2 regions of the Halobacillus sp. H74 genome follow, and region 1 is predicted to be linked to the other one. Evidence: riboswitches for the same ligand, from Rfam matches in the RefSeq annotation. Region 1 holds a riboswitch; the other holds the start of a gene.
The links. Region 1 has a riboswitch for S-adenosylmethionine ahead of msrA (peptide-methionine (S)-S-oxide reductase MsrA). Riboswitches for the same ligand answer to the same signal wherever they lie in the genome.
Positions count from the first base shown of each region.

Region 2: another riboswitch for S-adenosylmethionine. It lies ahead of metE (5-methyltetrahydropteroyltriglutamate--homocysteine S-methyltransferase); the one in region 1 lies ahead of msrA (peptide-methionine (S)-S-oxide reductase MsrA).

Region 1 is NZ_JBQQCI010000003.1:441,153-447,283, reverse strand. Features, by position in the region: gene ACTWPX_RS08545 (DUF4190 domain-containing protein) at 1-39, shown strand, start outside; gene eutH (ethanolamine utilization protein EutH) at 121-1,206, opposite strand; gene msrA (peptide-methionine (S)-S-oxide reductase MsrA) at 1,334-1,807, opposite strand; SAM riboswitch class I at 1,924-2,044, opposite strand; gene ACTWPX_RS08530 (AIM24 family protein) at 2,209-2,901, opposite strand; gene ACTWPX_RS08525 (DinB family protein) at 3,244-3,732, shown strand; gene ACTWPX_RS08520 (Na+/H+ antiporter NhaC family protein) at 3,816-5,306, opposite strand; gene ACTWPX_RS08515 (PadR family transcriptional regulator) at 5,494-5,841, shown strand; gene ACTWPX_RS08510 (hypothetical protein) at 5,828-6,131, shown strand, end outside.
Region 2 is NZ_JBQQCI010000004.1:267,646-273,776, forward strand. Features, by position in the region: gene metE (5-methyltetrahydropteroyltriglutamate--homocysteine S-methyltransferase) at 1-1,954, opposite strand, end outside; cobalamin riboswitch at 2,085-2,292, opposite strand; SAM riboswitch class I at 2,349-2,462, opposite strand; gene ACTWPX_RS10595 (class I SAM-dependent methyltransferase) at 2,621-2,878, shown strand; gene ACTWPX_RS10600 (hypothetical protein) at 2,887-3,273, shown strand; gene ACTWPX_RS10605 (n-acetylglutamate synthase) at 3,429-3,767, shown strand; gene ACTWPX_RS10610 (DinB family protein) at 4,005-4,463, shown strand; gene ACTWPX_RS10615 (glycoside hydrolase family 68 protein) at 4,744-6,069, opposite strand; gene ACTWPX_RS10620 (glycoside hydrolase family 68 protein) at 6,086-6,131, opposite strand, start outside.

The DNA.
Region 1 (6,131 bases):
TTTTTCTTATTTTCTTCTTTTAAGAGTTTTGTATTATGAAGAAAAGCCCAAATGTCTTTCAAATTTGAAGGACGTTTGGGCTTTTCTTTAATATCAGTCCATCCCGGAGCGAGTCGATTGTTAGTCAGCAGTTTCACTTTTAGTCATTAAAAGAGCCAATAGTATCGCTAATACTCCAGCTGTCAATTTACCGACGATCACGGATAATATCATATCTTTTTCAACACCTGCTACGAATGCGAAATGACTGCCAAACACAAAAGCACCGCTTACCGCAAAAGCCGCATTCACTGTCTTCCCTCTGTCATCCATGTCCTTCATCGTCGCCAGCATTGGCAGATGATGAGCTAAAGAAGCGATCAGCCCCGTCATTGCTATAGTGTTTATGCCCATCTTCGCACTCATTTTCGCTAAACCTTTTTCTCCATGTTGATTGATAAAAGCAACTAATGGATAAGCACCTGCTAACGTCACAGTTATCCGACCGACGATAGTGACTCCTTCTGACAAAGGAGCCATCCCTGGTAAAAGAACCATTCCTGTCAATGTTTCAATAATAATCAGAGCTAAACCGGTGATGATGATCAGTTCTATAGTTTTTCCGAAATAAGAAAATAAGCGGATAGTCATATTTGTAAATAACCATAAACCAGCACCGATCACTACAGACAGAATGATGGCTGGTGTTAAATTGCGCAACATCCATAGCCAATCATAACCTGCGGTCCACCCTCCTATTAAACAGCCAATCGGGACGGTTACCAAGCCAGCTAGAATACCCTTAGCAAAAAAAGGACGATCTTTCTTTTTTACAATCGTCAAAGCGACCGGAATGGTGAAAACGAGGGTAGGTCCCATCATCGTCCCTAACAAAGACCAGGAAAATACCGCCGCTCTTTCCTCCAATGCCAGTGAACTTGCTAGAGGGTACGCTCCCATATCAATAGCCAGCAGCATGGAGGCGAACATGGAAGGGTCTGCACCGAACCAATGAAAAAGGGGAGAAATAATCGGCGCCAGCCATCTCGATAGTACAGGAGCAAGGGAAATGATTCCGACCATGGATAAGGCTAATGGACCCATCATCATGAAGGCTTCATAAAACCTCCACCCTAAAGATAAACGATGATTAAGGACATAGTAATCCAAAGCCCCGAGCATCATGAATATGCACATAACAATTAAAATGCCATCATTGAACCACACGCTGCCTCCCTCCTTTTTCAGACTACTGACGATTGACCTTTCACCAAATCCTGAAAGTTATTAAATATTTTATAATTTCATGGACGATAAAAAAAGACCTCTTTTTCAAGAGACCTTAAATTTAACTTCAGCCAATTCCACAAGCGACGGAACCGTTTTTTTGTAAATATTTCTGATGGTGTTCTTCTGCCTCATAGAAAGTCGTCGCTTTCTCGACTGTTGTGACAATCCGACGTTTGAAGACTCCTTTTTCTTCCCACTCTTTAATCTTTTCATCCGCAATATACTTTTGACTTGCTTCAGAATAGAATATAACTGAACGATATTGGTGACCTATATCAATCCCCTGTCTATTACGAGAGGTCGGATCATGAGCTTCAAAAAAGATATTCACCAGTTCTGCGTAAGTGATCACTGTTGGATCATAATTGATTTTCACCGCTTCTGCATGTCCTGTACCGCCTGCTTTTACCTGCTCATATGAAGGGTGTTCTAATTTGCCGCCTATATAGCCGACTTTAGTCATTGTGACTCCTTCGAATTTTTCAAAGAAAGCTTCTACACCCCAAAAACATCCTGCACCGAAAATAGCTGTTGCCATTTGACATCGTTCCTTTCCCTTAACGCAACTTCTTCCGAGAGCCTGACGGTTTTAATTAACCAAAAGACCCCTTTTCTTATCCAGTAAGAAAAGGGGTCGCTAATATCCGCACGATCCTCTCATCTCTTAGGATGTTAACCATCCTACAGGAATTGGCACCGTTCTCGTCAATCCTTGGATTGATTCGATGGTTGCCGGGCATCAAAGGGCCAGTCCCTCCGCCTCTCTGGATAAGAAGTTTCCGTTATTTATTTTTTGTTAATTATCATCCTACAATGTTTTTGTATCGAAGTAAAGGATTACTGCTTAAAAATTTTCAAAAACAGCCTATCCCATTCTCCTGCTACCATTGTATTCACAGAGTACCATACTCATGCCTGTCCGAAAAAAAATGTGCTTTTTCACTGACTTCCTGTGGTATGAACCTCCTCAAACGGCTGGACAATCACAAAACCGTCCCCTTCAAACTCCATTTGGATCGATTCACCACTTCCCCGTCCGATAAACGTTTTGAAACTGATATCCGTCTTGAAATCAGGTTCTAGATGACCGGACCAAGCAACCGTTGCGTGCGGGTCTGTGATGACCGGTTGACCGGGTCGTACAAGTAAAGTCAATGGTTCATAATGGGAAGTGATCGCCACACGGCCACTGCCCTTCAAGGTCACATTGAATAATCCTCCTGAAACCATCCCGGCAACTTTTTTCATCAACTTGATATCCCATTCAATACTTGGCTCAAAAGCAAGTAAATCATTTCCATTGACCGTAATTGCTTCATTGTCTAAATCGAAAATCGTTATTTTCTTTCCTTGATCGGCGAGGTAAAGTCGTCCGCGTCCGGTAGCTTTCATCAACGAACTGCCTTCCCCTGTCACTGCCTTTTTGAAAAGGCGACCGACTCCATGTTCTAATATCCCTTCGCGTTCGAATTTGATGCCCCCATTATAAGAAATCATCGATCCTGCTTTAGCCCAAACCTGATCAAGTAAATTGACTTCTAAAATCCTTGGAGTTTCTAACTCAAAATAATCATTTTCTGTATCATCCTGTTTTGTCTGCCTTATGAACTCATTAATCGAATAATTACTCATCTCTTCTCCTCCTTATGTATGCTCCCTTTTATTCTATGATAAAGGGCTTCCCTATACCATGATGGAGTGATTCCAAGTGAAATTGCGCTTCCCTTATAAGCTTGCAGTTATTACACTGCCACTCTCTTTCAATGGAATTCACTTAACGAGAAACACGACAACCCCGATAAACAAGAGGAAAATCGAGAGTGAAAACATGATTTTCTTCATAATTACGCCACCTTTACTTATATACGTACATAGTAAAGCAAAGTTTCAAAGGATTTGAGGTTTCTTATAAGAACAATCCGTTTTTATTATGATAGACTCGAGGTAAACTTAATGGTGAAAGGAAGAGTTTTCATGTATGGCTTAGACGAAAAAAGAAATCAAGTGTTAGACTTTGTAAATGAAGTACCTGAAGAACAAGCACATCTTAAACCTGGCGAAGATCAGTGGTCCATATTAGAAGTACTTGAACATCTTTATTTGATGGAACAACTTGTCGTTTATCAAATTAACCAAGCCATCAAACAAGGTGACGACCACCAGGCTTCCGAAAAGCCTCTCCATCGTACGACGGACCGGGACTATAAAGTGGAAGCTCCCGCTTCGGTGCGGCCAAAAGGAGAATTCATGAACCTTGATGATGCCAAGGAAGGGTTGAAAAAGACCCGGGAGTCCACTCTATCCCTCGTTAATAATAAAGAGCAGGAAACCTTGAAAAATCGTGCTTTTCCTCACCCAGCATTCGGTGATCTGAGTTTGGAACAATGGATTGAATTCATTGGATGGCATGAATTACGCCACTTGGATCAAATGAAAGAAGTGAGAGCGGCACTCAATCATTAAAATACGTATGATTACTAGATGAATTTCTTCGCGAGAAAAACGAAAACCCCTGAGTCATTGCGTAATGACTCAGGGGTTTCCGTTTATTCTTGAGCTTTATAATCCTTCGGTTTGATTTCTTCTCCATTCTTGCCAGAATAACGAAGCCCCCAGCCTGTCCAGGCAGCGATGAACATGACAATCAATAGTCCCCAGCCCTGAAAAACGAATGGGAAGACTTCTGCAGGGCCGACCACAGGAAGGAAATCATATTGCTCTGCTGCACCTTGAACTGTTGCCCAGGCGAGCAGGACTCCACCACTCCAAGGGAAAATATAACCGAGAGAGGATGTGACAGTATCCAAGAAGTTCGCCCGGCGGTATGCATGAATATTCAATTCCGTCCCTAACTTCCTTACGAATGGCGCCGCAGCTATTTCTGCCGCCGTATTGATTGTAATAAACATATTCAAGAAAGCAACGATTCCGAAAATTGACAACTCAGCCCGACGGACGACATTATTGATAATTCGAAGGAAAAAGTTCTTGATAACGTCCATCGTTCCAGCCACTTCCAATAAATAAGCCGCCGCTAAGATGAATAAGATCAATATCGCCATATTGAAATATCCACCGATTCCATTAATCAAAGCACCTTCAACAACTGCTTCACCAGCGTCGTTTTTATAAATATGAAGCACTTCAGTCAATGATCTTCCACTCAGGAATATGAATACCACGGATGCTAGTATGCCCCATGAAAGAGAGGTCAATAAGTGTTGGCCACTCAGTGCCAAATAAAGCACCAAAATGAATGGCACCAACATGAGCAATCCACTTGGTGAAACTTCATTTTGTAATTGATTGACGACTTGCTGGCTTCCAGCGTCGCCACCTCCACCTAAAATAACAAATAATATAAGTGCTGGGATAGCTGCTGCTATAGAATATTTGAACCTTGAGCGAACGACTCCAGGAACATCCGCTTCCTGGGTTGTGGCGGAAACAATGGTGGTGTCTGAGACAGGTGCCAGGTTATCACCGAATACCGCACCACTCAAAATAGCTGCTAACAAAATAACAGGGTCTGCACCTAGTATGACCCCTGCTGGATACATAAGTACACCGAAAGTTGCAACCGTCCCGTAACCAGTACCGACGGCTGTCGCAAATAAACCGGCCAAAAGAAAAGTGATTCCGACGAAAGCTCCGCCTTCAAGGCCAGACTGGAATCCGAACCAGATCAGTCCGTCCACTAATCCACCTGCAGAAAGCATATTGGCGAACATCCCAGCCCAAAACCAGGCAATAATCGCCACGACCCCGACCGGCTGTGCCATTCCTGAAATCAGGCTTTGAGCGTAATCCGCCCATTTAGATTTACAAAAAAATAGTCCTAGTGCTATACCAATGACCATTCCCAATACAAGTGCTTGTTCAGTCACGAGTTCAGTGATACTTAACACAATCGCCCATATAATGAAAAACACTAAAGGGATGGTGGCGGCAAATACGCCTCCCCGAAACTCTAATCGTTGAATGGATTTTTCTCCTAATGCTTCATCGATAACTTGATCTTTTTCTTGATCTGCCACTAGACTCCCTCCTCCATTTTATACATTACTGCACCATTACAGTTTAACACCTCCACCCGTCCTTAATAAATAGCGAATATTTAACACTTTAAAGTAAATAAGTGGCAATAATAAGGATAGTTTTAATATATAATTGTTAGTTATTATACATTAGTGTATTATATACAGTATAAGGAGAGGTGAAATTATGACCAGGCTATCTCAATCATTGATTACAGAAATGAGGAGAGGGTATCTGACTTTAGCCGTCCTCAGTCAGCTCTCCTCTCCCCAATACGGTTACTCTTTAGTCCAAAGACTAGAATCCTCAGGTATCGCTATTGATCAAAGCACCCTTTATCCGCTTCTCCGTCGTTTAGAAAAACAAACACTTGTAACTAGTACATGGAATACGACCGAAAGCCGACCTCGAAAATACTATGTGCTCAGCACTTATGGAGAAAAAGTGTTTAAAGAACTGAAAGAGGAGTGGAAAAAGACGACATCTGAACTAAACAACCTATTGCAAGGAGAGGAAGATTATGAATCTCATTGATTTGTATATCCATGAAGTGACCCGCCGTCTGCCTGAAAAAAACAGGGATGACATAGAAATGGAGCTCCGTTCGACGATCTTAGATATGTTGCCAGAGGAGAACTATACAGAGGAAGAGATAAAGAAAGTTTTAGTAACACTCGGTGACCCGGCACTGCTTGCAAGTCGATACAATGATCGCCCTTCCTATTTGATCGGGCCGGGTTTATATGACAAATATTTGTCGATATTAAAAATGGCGATGCCTATCATTCTCTTCATCATTCTTTTAGTGACGGCAATTGAAGAGA
Region 2 (6,131 bases), on a different contig from region 1:
CGGAATAACACATGTGTGTATGAATTTGGGTTTCATCTTTGACCAACGACGTTGCAAGTTTGAAGGCATATACAGCTTTTTCTAAATAATCGTTCTGTTTTTCTTCTTTAAGTGGTAATCCTTCGCGTAAGGCAGGTTCATCGACTTGAATCATACGAATACTCTTATCTTCCAAGGCTTTTACTTCTTCTTGTAAAGCTAAAGCAACTTGCTTTGTTACTTCAAATCTGCTGATATCCTCTCGAACAAAGGACCAATTAACAATTGTGACCGGTCCTGTTAACATTCCTTTTATCGGTTTATCTGTCAACGATTGCGCATAGGCTATTTCCTTCAACGTCATCGGTTGCTGGTGGACAACCTCTTTATAAATAATCGGTGGTTTGACGCAGCGAGATCCATAGGACTGCACCCAGCCAAACCTTGAAAATACAAATCCCTCCAGTTTCTCACCGAAAAATTCAACCATATCGTTCCGCTCAAATTCCCCATGCACTAAAACATCCAGTCCCCATTCTTCCTGTCGACTGATCCACTCAGATATATTGTTTTTAATAAAAGTTTCATAGTAGGAGTCTGTCCACTCCCCTTTTCTCCAATTCATTCTCGCTTTCCGAATCCCATTTGTTTGAGGGAGACTGCCGATTGTCGTTGTCGGAAGTAATGGGAGGTTGAAATATTTCTCCTGAAGCTTCTGACGAGTACGATAATCAGAGGCTCTTCCGATTTTTTGTTCTTCCCATGTATTCGTTCGATCTTTTGAGGAATCCTTTTGTTCCTTGTCCCCCCATAACTGGATAAGGGCTTCCTTTTGTTTAGTCAATGTTTCTTCCACTGATTCTTTTCCTTCGTTTAATGCTTTCGTCAAGAGGGCTGTTTCCTGCAATTTTTGATCAGCAAAAGAGAGACCGTCTTTCAATACAGGATCAATCTCCTTCTCCGTCTCTATGGTTACAGGAACATGCAATAAACTGCAGGAAGGCTGCACAATAAGACGTTCGTTATCTACCTTTTTTAAAATTGTTTCCAGCTGTGTTAGCTGTTTTTCCAGGTCTGCTCTCCAAATATTTCTTCCATTTATTACACCAGCAGCGAGGGCTTTTTCCTTTGGAAAACCGTATGTTTTCAAATTATCCAGGTTTTTCCCACTATCGTGAACGAAATCAAGACCGATACCAGCCACAGGAAGTGAGACGACTTCTTCATAATGATCGACGGCTTCAAAGTATGTTTGAATCAAGATGTTTACATCCGGCAATTGCCTATGGATCAATTCATAGACTTCATTGAAGAGTTGAAGATCCTCTTTTGTAGTAGAAGTGCAAAGGATCGGTTCATCGAACTGCACCCATTCGGCCCCGGCGTTTTTCAGTTCTTGAAGCACTTGGATGTATAGAGGGACAAGCTTCTTCAAAAGGAAGTTTCCCTTGTTTTTTTCAACACCCTTCGCAAGTGTAATGAAAGTCATTGGACCTAAAAGGACGGGCTTACCAATAATGCCAAGGTGTTCTCTTGCTTCGTTAAAATAATGAAGAGGGAAATTATTGATTAATTCAGGATTTGAATTTCCATCAATTTCAGGGACAATGTAGTGATAATTTGTATTAAACCATTTTGTCATTTCAGAGGCTACGACTTCATCATTTCCACGGGCAATATCAAAATAAGTATTAAGGGAGTCACTTTGATTATAGTTTCCGAAGCGTTCAGGGATCAGACCAAACATAAAAGACGTATCAAGCACGTGGTCATAGAGAGTGAAATCCCCTACAGGAATAAGGTCAACCCCTTTATCCATTTGCTTTTGTAAATGGTCAAGGCGAATTTTTTTCATTTCATCCAATAATTGATTTTCAGAAATTCCACCTTGCCAAAAGCGTTCAAGTGACTTTTTCCATTCTCGTTTTTCACCAATTCTGGGATAACCAATTGTCGAAGTTATTACACTTGTCATCACGATGCCTCCTAATGATTTTTTCAATAAAAAAATCCCTCTATTTATTAGAGAGATGGTTATGACGTTAAAAAACTCATACGGACGTAAAATGCATGCGCGCCAAAACACCTCCCTATTCCTCGTAGGTTTAGTGTACGTTCAACAGGCAGGTCTCCTGACTTATGTTCAACACAAACCTGAGCCTTCCCATCGAGATTCATAAATAAGATAGTGGCATGCAAGCAGGTTTGCTCCTATATACAGTGGCGGGACCGTGCCGGACTTACACCGGACTTCCCTTTTAAGCTGCCTAAGATCGAAGTGGTTTAGGCAGCACCTGAAGATATACGATATTAAATTTTCTTCATAAATACAAAAACCTCTCAATTTGAGAGGTTTAGACATTCGACCTCTCTTATTTTTCAAAGCACTTGCTTCGCTGGAATTAGCACCTAAATCAACGTAGGTATATTGATTCGGCTGCCGGGTTTCATAGGGCCAGTCCCTCCACCTCTCTGAATAAGAGATTATGATTTATGATTAAAAGAAATACTAGCATGGGGTTTCGAGGCTGTCAAATTGGATAGTTAAAATTAATAGAAAAGAGCAATACATCGACTTCAGTGATCTGATTTGCAATAATTGGTAGTAATATATAAATGCAACCATATGGAGGGAGAGCTATTGATAACACAGGCCAAGTATTGGGACGAACGTTTTAAAGAAGGGGAAATTTGGGGTGGATCACCATGTCCTTCAGTGGATATGAGCTTGCCGCATCTAAGAGATAACCATATCCGTTCAATCCTTGTACCAGGATGTGGTTACGGTAGTAATAGTTTAGAATTAGCTCAAAGTGGATTTAAGGTTAAAGGTATAGATGTCTCATCAGAAGCTATAAAGCTTGCATGCAGGAACATAAGTGCCGAGAAAGAAACATAGAGTATCAAGTGGAAGACGTACTTAAACCAAATGATACTAAGGAGAATTTTGATGCGATTTATTTATCAAATGTTTTACACCTATTTTTAAAAGATGAACGTACTTTACTTATGAACCAAATGAATAAGCTATTAAAGCAGGAAGGTTTAATGATTTTTACTTGCATATCTACTGAAGACCATAAGAATTTCGGGGTTGGAGAAGAAATTGAGGAAAATACCTTCTTACATGATGGTAAGTCATTGCATTTTTATGATGAAAAAGAAATTGACCATGAATTACCATCTAACTTTAAGGTTTTAGAGCTGACATTACATACTCAAACAGAAACAGATCCAGCTGGGAACAAAGAGGATTTGGTTTTATGGTTTGTGGTCGCTAAGAAAGTATCTTAAGGAAATGGAAGGATCTAGTGATTGTAATGAATGTTATCTCGATTTCTAGTCTTCAGGAATAGGGGCGATTCAAAAATAGTGGATGTCTCCTTTTTTATTCAAATTTTAAAAATTGTATGATAATATTGTAGCTTACAAGTTCAAGGAGGGATTAAATGATTCATTATAATAATCGCCAATTTGTTTCAATAGAGAATACGGAAAGTGGTGAAGTATCTTCCAAAACTTATTTTGACTACTATCAAGAAGGAAATATCCTTTATGCTGATTACTCAGGGGGAGAGATAGTCAAAGGGAAATTAGTAGGAATAGTAAATACCGATGACACTTTAGAATTCCGATATAATCATGTGAACACATCAAATGAAATCAGAGGAGGGAAGTGCAAATCAGTTCCCCACTTAAACTCTGAGGGGAAAATTGAGCTACATGAAGATTGGCAATGGCTTGATAAAGATCAAACCAAAGGAAAATCCATAGTTAGGGAAGTTTAATGGTTATTACATAAAGAATATAATAAAACATTTGAGTTCTTTTAAATTATATTTCAATTTCAAATCTTCAACAATAGGGGCTTTCCTTTAGTAATTTGGGAAGAGCTTATTTAGTGCTGATCTAAATGGGATATTGACTGGTTTGATATAGAGATATAACCAAGGCAAGTCTGAGCTGAATGTTTGAGGACGGTAAGGTGGAAAGCTAGAATTATAGGTAAGAAGGGAGATGATAACATGAACGAAGGACAGATTTTTCAACAGATCAACCTGGTAAGAAAAGCGACGTTGAAGGAATTGGACAATGTCACAGAAGAACAGGCGGATAAACAGCCGGAAGGATTCAGGAACACGATCCGCTGGAACCTCGGACACATTTACGTGGTGCAAAACTCATTGATTGCTAAGTTCGGCGGCAAACCGATCGAAACGCCGTCCAGCTATCTTAAACTGTTCGCACCAGGCACAAAACCGGCCGATTGGCATGGCGACATCCCGACACTTGCTGAGCTGAAGCAAGAGCTTGAGGAACAGCCGGCTAGACTGAAGGAAGCGCTCGCAGGGCAGCTGGATGATGAAGCGGCAGAAGCCTTCTTATCCCTGCCGACAGTTGGAGAAATTCTGAATTTCACATTGTACCATGAAGGGGTACATACCGGTACGATTAAAGCCTTGAAAGAAAATACGGCAGAGTAAAGGGAAAAGCTGACTAGAGGGGTTAGTCAGCTTTTTTTCTTGATGATTTCATACTGTCTTATTCGCAAAAAAATAACCACCCATAGCTTTACCATCATATAGTAGTGGTAATTTTTCGCACTATGGCGAGTGAACCCCCTAAGATGCTATTGCACTAACCGTTTGGTGTTCTTCTATCCACGATAATATCACGTTAACTAAAAATGGATTTTTTTGACTAGACAATCAAATTTTTAAACAAATTGAAAAGTCAAAGGCATATAGCCTTTGACTTTAGTGTTTATTTGAATATGCCAGCGTCCATCTCTTTGACGATTCTAGTTTCATCTTTATGAATAGAAAGTTTAAGAGAAGGAGCTAAGGTTCCACCAAAATGATCGAATTGGAATTGTTCAGATTGCTGACCGATCTCGCTGACTTTCAGTCCATTCAAGTCATAGAAATTGGCAAAGCTGATGACTGTACCATTCGGCATGACCATCCAGGAATACGTCTGATATGGCTCATCTTTTGGATTCGCAACAACTAGTCCATCTCCATTCAACGGCTCATAGCCTTCTGTCAATGAATCAGAAGCAAAACCATAAAGCCCGTCCGGCCCTGTGATTCCAGGGGCAAACTTATTCTTGTGCGTATCTGTGAATAAGTAATACTGGTTCCCCTTTGTTACGATATGCGGACGCTCAAGCTCCTGATTTACACAGTTCGCTTCCATGATTGGAGGAAGGATTTCATAGTCAGTCAGGTCATTATTCTTCGCTTCTGCTATCCCGATACTTCCATTGAAAAGCTTGGATGCTTCCGGTGCATCATGGTCAGCTGCAAATTCTTCTGAGCCAATATGTTCAGACTGACATGAACGTTCTGCTGGAGCTCCGTTGGAGTTTCCTTCGAATAGAATATATTCCTTTCCAGATTTAGGGTCCTTAAAGAACCAAGGGTCACGGAATGCGTAAGCAATATCGCCTTGAGCTGATTGCTCTTTTGTTTGATAATACTTTCCTTCTGGCTCTAAAATGATTTCATGATCTGACCAGTTTGAAAACTCGATTTGACCTTTAGCTACGTCTACATCTGCAGAAGCTTTAGCTAAACGCTGCTCATAGGTTAATTGTGTTTCACCTTTTCTACCTGTAGCCGTATAGAAAAAGTGGATCTTGCCCTCATCGATCATGGCAGAACCGGCCCATTGCCTTGAACCTAACGCGTTTCCATTTTCAAACACCTTTCCGCCTAACTTCCAGTCTTTCCCGTTCTTAGAATAAAAGTAGCGGATTTCAGCAATGTCATGGCGCTTCCCGGGCAGGACATCACTAGGAGCCGTCAAGGACATAATGATTTTATAACCATTTACCGTAGCGATGGAACCGTCTTTATTGCGAAGTGGCCATGTATCCCACACGTGGTATTCTGGCGCAATCCTTTCTAAATCTTCCTTCGAAATCTCAGGAGCTGTGTTATCAGCATTCTGTTCAATCTTTGTCACATCTTCTCGTGTCCAATTGGAGTTACCTTCATCCGCAAATACAGAAGCAGGAGTAAGTAAAGAGGAAAACAGTGTTGCCATTCCAAGAATTGAACCGAAGACTTTAGTCTTTTTACTCATAGAAATTCCTCCCTTATTAGTGTGATGGAATAATTTGGCCAGGCTTAAGGGCACCGTTCACT